DNA from 2 places in the Cupriavidus necator N-1 genome. Region 1 is predicted to be linked to the other one. Evidence: riboswitches for the same ligand, from Rfam matches in the RefSeq annotation. Region 1 holds a riboswitch; the other holds the start of a gene.
What was found. A riboswitch is a leader RNA that binds a small molecule or an ion and turns the genes downstream of it on or off. The one in region 1 is predicted to bind glycine.
Positions count from the first base shown of each region.

Region 2: it holds a riboswitch for glycine, as region 1 does, so the genes downstream of both, CNE_RS20315 (D-amino acid dehydrogenase) here and gcvT (glycine cleavage system aminomethyltransferase GcvT) in region 1, are expected to answer to the same signal.

Region 1 covers NC_015726.1:3,707,284-3,710,680, reverse strand. The annotation lists gene gcvH (glycine cleavage system protein GcvH) at 1-124, opposite strand, end outside; gene gcvT (glycine cleavage system aminomethyltransferase GcvT) at 213-1,340, opposite strand; glycine riboswitch at 1,439-1,564, opposite strand; glycine riboswitch at 1,586-1,673, opposite strand; gene CNE_RS17445 (glycine zipper 2TM domain-containing protein) at 1,748-1,975, opposite strand; gene CNE_RS17440 (UvrD-helicase domain-containing protein) at 2,258-3,397, shown strand, end outside.
Region 2 covers NC_015723.1:482,037-485,396, forward strand. The annotation lists gene CNE_RS20315 (D-amino acid dehydrogenase) at 45-1,313, opposite strand; glycine riboswitch at 1,370-1,488, opposite strand; glycine riboswitch at 1,489-1,587, opposite strand; gene CNE_RS20320 (TonB-dependent receptor) at 1,744-3,360, shown strand, end outside.

The DNA.
Region 1 (3,397 bases):
GGAAGACGATGTCGCCCAGCGCGTCCTGCGCGTGGTCGGTGATGCCGATGGTGAGCGTGCCGTCGGCTTCGACGCGTACCCACTCATGCGACTCGGTGTACTTGAGGTCAGCGGGGAAATTCATGGAGGTTCTCCGGATACAGATCTGTTTCTTGTTGGGTGATGCCTGCCCGGCAAGCGCCGGCAGGCGAGGGCGACCGTTGGTATGAGCCTCAGCTCACGAGTGCCTTGCCATTACGCACAAACGGCAGTTTAACCACAGTCGCGTTGAGTTTGCGGTCGCGGATCTCCACCTGCACGGTATCGCCCACGGCGACATCCTTCGGCAGGCGGGCAAAGGCGATGGACTGCGACAGCGACGGGCTGAAGGTGCCGCTGGTGATTTCACCGTCACCGGCCGGGGTGATCACTTTCTGGTGGGCGCGCAGGACGCCGCCTTTGTCACGCAGGATCAGCCCGAGGAATTGCTGGCGCGAACCGGCCGCGCCCAGTGCTGCCTTGCCGGTGAAATCGCGCTCGCTCTGCAGGTCCACCGTCCAGGCCAGGCCCGCATCCAGCGGCGAGGTGTTGATATCCATGTCCTGGCCGTACAGGTTCATGCCGGCTTCCAGGCGCAGGGTGTCGCGCGCGCCCAGGCCCGCCGGACGCACGCCGGCGGCGTTCAGCTTTTCCCAGACGGCGGCAACGTTTTCGGCCGGCACCACCAGCTCGAAGCCGTCTTCGCCGGTGTAGCCGGTGCGGGCCACCATGATCTCGCCGATGGCCGGGTCCTGGACCACGGCGGCGTTGAAGGGCTTGAGCGTGTCCGACGGCTGGGTCGAGGGGAAGGTGCTCCACACCGTGGTGCGGGCGTTGGGCCCCTGCACGGCGACGATGGCCAGAGGCTGCACGCCTGCAGGCGCAACATCTTCACGGCGCGGCGTGATGGTCACATCGCTGCCGGTGGCGGCATTGCGCGCGCGGATCCATTCGATGTCGCCCAGCGCGGTGCTGGCGTTGACGACCAGGCGGAAGCGGTCCTCGGCAAAGAAGTAGACGATCAGGTCGTCGATCACGCCGCCTTTCTCATCCAGCATGCAGGAGTAGAGCGCCTTGCCCGGGGTCTGCAGCTTGTCGACATTGTTGGCCAGCAGGCCGCGCAGGAAGCTGCGGGTATTGGCGCCGGTGAGGTCGACCACGCACATGTGCGACACGTCGAACATGCCGGCGTCGGTGCGCACGGCATTGTGTTCTTCGATCTGGGAGCCGTAGTTGACCGGCATGTCCCAGCCGCCGAAATCAACCATGCGGGCGCCGAGGGCGCGGTGGATGGCGTTGAGGGGCGTGGCCTGGAGCGTCATGGAATCCTCGGGGGCAATCTCGGTTGGCGAAAACAAAAAAGGGCCATCCGCCGCAACGCTCGCCGCGCCTGAATGTGGCGTAGCAATCCGCTGCGGCGGATGACCCCTCTGTCCTCGATACCTGAGAGATTACAAGGCGGATCCTGCCGGACCCCATCCTCGTGCGCCCCTTCGGTGGGCACGCTCGCCACGAATGGCGGGTGCCGCTCTCCAGAGTGCGGCATGCATCGTGTGCATATTGCATGCCGATCCGATCGGTCCGTGGTGCCTGAGAGTTTTCGGGTGATACCCCTTCGGCGGCGCAGGCGATGCGCGCTCTCCCGGTCGGATGCGCGCAATGTACGGGAGGCCCCGGCCTTTGTCAAACCGGCCAGGGAGCCTGCCGTACCTGTCGCTGCGGGTCTGGCTTACTTCTTCTTGTCGTCGGTGACAACGTTACCGATCACGCCGCCCACGGCCGCGCCACCCAGCGTACCCAGCGCACTGCCTTCGGTGAGGATGGCGCCGCCCACGGCACCCGCGCCCGCGCCAATGGCGGTATTACGCTGCTTCGGGGTCATGTCCGCGCAACCGGCAAAGGCCGCGACGGTCGCGCCGATCAGGGTCACCTTGGTCAAAGTCTGCAGGGTTTTCATTATTGGCTCCGGTGTGATGATTCAAGCATGTCACCCCCGCCGCGCAGGCCGGGGGACATATCAGTTAGAGCGTTGCGTTGCGCGATTGGCTCCGGCCTTTACGAAGTGTTACGCCAGTGACACAACCGGCCCTGTCAACGCGGTTTGCGCTGACTGACCTGCCGCGGCCAGCGTGTTAACATCGTCAGCTTTGCCGCCGAGCCCGTTTTTGGGGTGCCGGCGTGTCCCGCCTGGCCTTCCGCTGTTCCTGCTGATTTCCCCGCCTCCAACCGCATCCCTCGCATGACCCATGGCCTGAACCCCGCCCAATCTGAAGCCGTCCGCTACCTGGACGGCCCTTGCCTGGTGCTGGCCGGGGCGGGCTCCGGCAAGACCCGGGTGATCACGCAGAAGATCGCGCATCTGATCGAGGACAAGGGTTTCGAGCCGCGCCATATCGCCGCCGTCACCTTTACCAACAAGGCCGCCAAGGAGATGCAGGAGCGTATCGGCAAGCTGATGGAGGGCAAGACCACGCGCGAGGGCAAGCGCATCCCGCTCAAGCAGCTGACGGTCTGTACCTTCCACTCGCTCGGGGTGCAAATCCTGCGCATGGAGGCCGAGCACGTGGGCCTGAAGCCGCAGTTTTCGATTATGGATTCGGATGATTGCTTCGGCCTGATCCAGGAGCAGCTGGGCACCACCGACAAGAAGCTGATCCGCGGCGTGCAGGGCACGATCTCGCTGTGGAAGAACGGCATGGTCGATCCGGAGGCAGCGATCGCGCAGGCCGCCAATGCCGACGAGCACCAGGCCGCGCTGGTCTACCGCAACTACGTGGCCACGCTGCACGCCTACCAGGCGGTGGATTTCGACGACCTGATCCGCCTGCCTGCCGAGCTGTTCGCGCGCAATGAAGCCGTGCAACTCAAGTGGCAGAACCGCCTGCGCTACTTCCTGGTCGACGAATACCAGGACACCAACGCCTGCCAGTACCAGTTGCTGAAACTGCTGGCGGGCGGCTCGCACCTGCGCGCGCCGGCCTTTACCGCGGTGGGCGACGACGACCAGGCCATCTATGGCTGGCGCGGCGCCACGCTGGACAACCTGCGCGGGCTGCAGACCGATTTCCCGGACCTGAAGGTGATCAAGCTGGAGCAGAACTACCGCTCCACCGTGCGCATCCTGGAAGCGGCCAACGCGGTCATCGCCAACAACCCCAAGCTGTTCGACAAGAAGCTGTGGAGCGAGCACGGCATGGGCGACCCCATCGCCATCCACCCGATGAACGACGAGGAGCACGAGGCCGAGTCGGTGGTGTTCCGCCTGTCCGCGCACAAGTTCGAGCGCCGCGCGCAGTTCCGCGACTACGCCATCCTCTATCGCGGCAACCACCAGGCGCGGCTGTTCGAGCAGATCCTGCGGCGCGAGCGCATTCCCTAT
Region 2 (3,360 bases), on a different replicon from region 1:
CTCCCCTAAATGAGAGAGGGGGGAAAACATCTGCAAGTTCAGGCTCAGGCCTTGGCCAATGCCAGCGACGCACCCGGCGCGACTGCCAGCTTCGCGCCGAGATGCTGGTAGACAATCCCCGCCACCATATCCGCAGTCACCGCCGACAAGGTCCACCCCAGGTGCCCGTGCCCGGTGTTGTAGAAGATGCATGCCGTCCGCCCGCGCCCCACACGCGGCAGCATATCCGGCATCATCGGCCGCAGCCCGGCCCAAGGCACCACGCTGCGCGTGCTGACGCCGGGGAAGCACTGCTGCACCCATTCCACCAGCGGGCGGATGCGGTCGGCGCGGATATCGCGGTTGTAGCCATTGAACTCGGCAGTGCCGGCCACGCGGAAGCGGTCGTCGCCCAGGCGGCTGGTGACCAGCTTGGTTTCGTCGTCGAGCAGGCTCACCACCGGTGCCGCGGCGCGGCTGGCTTCGTCGGTCAGGTTGACCGTGATCGAATAGCCCTTGACCGGATAGATGTTGACGCGGTCGCCCAGCCCCGCGGCCAGTGCGCGGCTGGCGGTGCCGGCGCAGATCACGGCGCCGTCGAAGGTGGAGCTGGCCGTGTCGGCGCCGTCCTGAACGGTCACGGTGGCGCGCCTGCCGTCGGTCTTCACCGCCCGCACGTCCTGGCCGTACAGGCAGCGCACGCCTAGCCGATCGATGGCCGCGGCCAGGCCGCTGGTGAACTTGTGGATGTCGCCGGTGGAATCGCTCTCGGTGAAATAGCCGCCATAGTAGGACCCGGCCAGCGTCGGCTCGATCGCGCGCATCTCCTCGGGCGTCACGGCGCGGCGCTCCAGCCCGCCCTGCGCCAGCAGCGCTGAGACCCGGCCGGCATGGTCGAAGCCGGCCTTGTCGCGGTAGATATGGAGGATGCCTTCCTTCTTCAGGTCGAAATCGATGCCTTCCTGCGCCGCCCAGTCGAACAGGTGCTCACGCGCGGCGATGGCCAGGCGCGCGGTCTCGATGGTGTTACGGCGGTAGTGGGGGATCGCGGCGATGAACTCGGCGAACCAGGACAGCTTGTGCCAGCTGGGCCGGGGATTGAGTAGCAGCGGGGCGTCGTTGCGCAGCATCCATTTCATGCCCTTGACGATGGTCGACCAGTGGGTCCAGACCTCGGCGTTGGAGGCCGACAACTGGCCGCCGTTGGCGAACGAGGTCTCCATGGCGGCATAGCGGTGCCGCTCGAACAGCGTGACGGAGAATCCGCGCCGGGCCAGCGCGTAGGCCGTGGTGACACCCGTGATGCCACCGCCGATGACAGCGATTGATTTCATGATCTGCAGGTTCCAGGAACGTCGATGGTGGGAGCCCGGACGCAATATGCGTGGCGGACGCCCCCTCTGTTCTGGACCTGAGAGATTCACGACACCCGGCCGCCAGGGCGGGGTACGCTTGCTCCTTCGGTATGCCGGCGGACGATAGCGTCCGGCATTCTTCAGAGTGCACTGACTGGTGATGCCGGTCCTTTTGCCTGAGAGTTTCCGGGGCGGTTGCTCCTTCGGCGCTGTGCGCGGCGGGCGCCGCGATAGTCTCTCCCTGCATCACATTGGCTTGACGCCAATCAGGGCAATGTAGTGACAAGGTCCGACGTTGGATATGCGGGTTAACACTTAGGCGGCCTGCCGCCCGCGTCGCTATGTCGCATCGGCCTGCGTCCCCATGCCCCATAAAATGTCAGCGCTCGCTCTCGGGGAGAAGCGCCGTATGCTGCGCTCAGGTGGAGTGAGCCAAAAAAAAAGACGACAACAAGGCTTTCCAGTGAAGAAAAATCGCATTGCACTGGCCGTTTCGGCGGTACTGATGGGCCCCGCCGTCGCCGCCGCCCAGGTGGTGGACGCGCTCGAGCCGCTGCAGGAGGTGGTGGTCTCGGCCAAGTCGGAGCGCGGCGAGACGCCGGCCATACCGCCCAACACGCCCTCGCCGGCCTACGGCATCAGCAGCCGCCGCATGGCCGACTTCAATGTGGTGAACACGGAAGACGCCCTCAAATACGCGCCCAACCTCGCCGTACGCAAGCGCTTCATCGGCGATATGAACTCGATCATCTCGGTGCGCAGCACCAGTTCGCGCCAGTCGGCGCGGGGGCTGGTCTATGCGGACGGCCTGCTGCTGTCCAACCTGCTGGGATCGGACTTCAGCTTCCCGCCGCGCTGGTCGCTGGTCAACAGCGCTGAGATCGAGCGCATGGATGTGCTGTACGGCCCGTATTCGGCGCTGTATCCCGGCAACTCGCTGGGTGCGACGGTGCTGATCACCACGCGCACGCCGGAGAAGTTCGAGGGCGATGCCAGCGTGCAGCTGTTCACGCAGCGCTTCAGCCTGTACGGCACGCACGACAACTTCAACGGGGTCCACGCCAACGCCTATGTGGGCGACCGCGTCGGCCCGTTCTCGTGGCTGGTCAGCGTGGACCGGCAGGACAGCAAGAGCCAGCCGCTGAGCTTCTATACCGCGGCGCGCTCCACGGCCCGTGCCACTTCCGCCGACAAGCCGGTCACCGGCGCCCACTTCGACCAGGACCAGACCGGCCGCGACCGCGTGGTGATGGGCGTGAACAGCGAGGGCGTCACGCATACCGTGCAGGACCAGCTCAAGCTCAAGCTTGGCTACGACATCACCAATACCCTGCAGGCGCAGTTCACTGCCGCCTACTGGCAACAGGACCGCTCCAGCGCCACGGGCAGCTACCTGCGCGATGCCAGTGGCAACGTGGTGTCGAACGGTCCAGTGAATATCGGCGGCTACGAGTATGTGATTCCCGCCAACGCCTTTGCCCCGAGCAATGGCGAGGACGCGCGCTGGCTCTATGGCCTGTCGCTGCGCACGCGCAACGAGACCGGCTGGAATTTCTCGGGCGTGGCGTCGCTGTTCGACGTCAGCAAGGACATCAGCCGCAGCGCCAACACCGTTGGCAGCGGGCCGGGCACGGTGACCTATGGCGACGGCACCGGCTGGCGCACGCTCGACCTGAAGGCCGACTACCGCCCGCAGCAGCTGCAGGGCGGGCACTGGGTCACGTTCGGCTATCACTACGACAACTACCGGCTGAGCAACACCACCTACAACACCTCGGACTGGCAGGCGGCCACCATCACCGCCTTCAACAACGCCTTTGCCGGCAAGACCGAGACCCAGGCGCTGTATGCGCAGGACGCCTGGTACTTTGCCGAGGACTGGAAGCTGATCCCCGGCGTGCGCTACGAACACTGGCGTGCCTATGACGGCAGCCGCAGCCAGCCCGGCGCGGATATCGGCTACCCGGTGCGCAGCGAATCCAACTGGTCGCCCAAGCTGGCGCTGGAGAAGGCCTTCGGGCAGGAC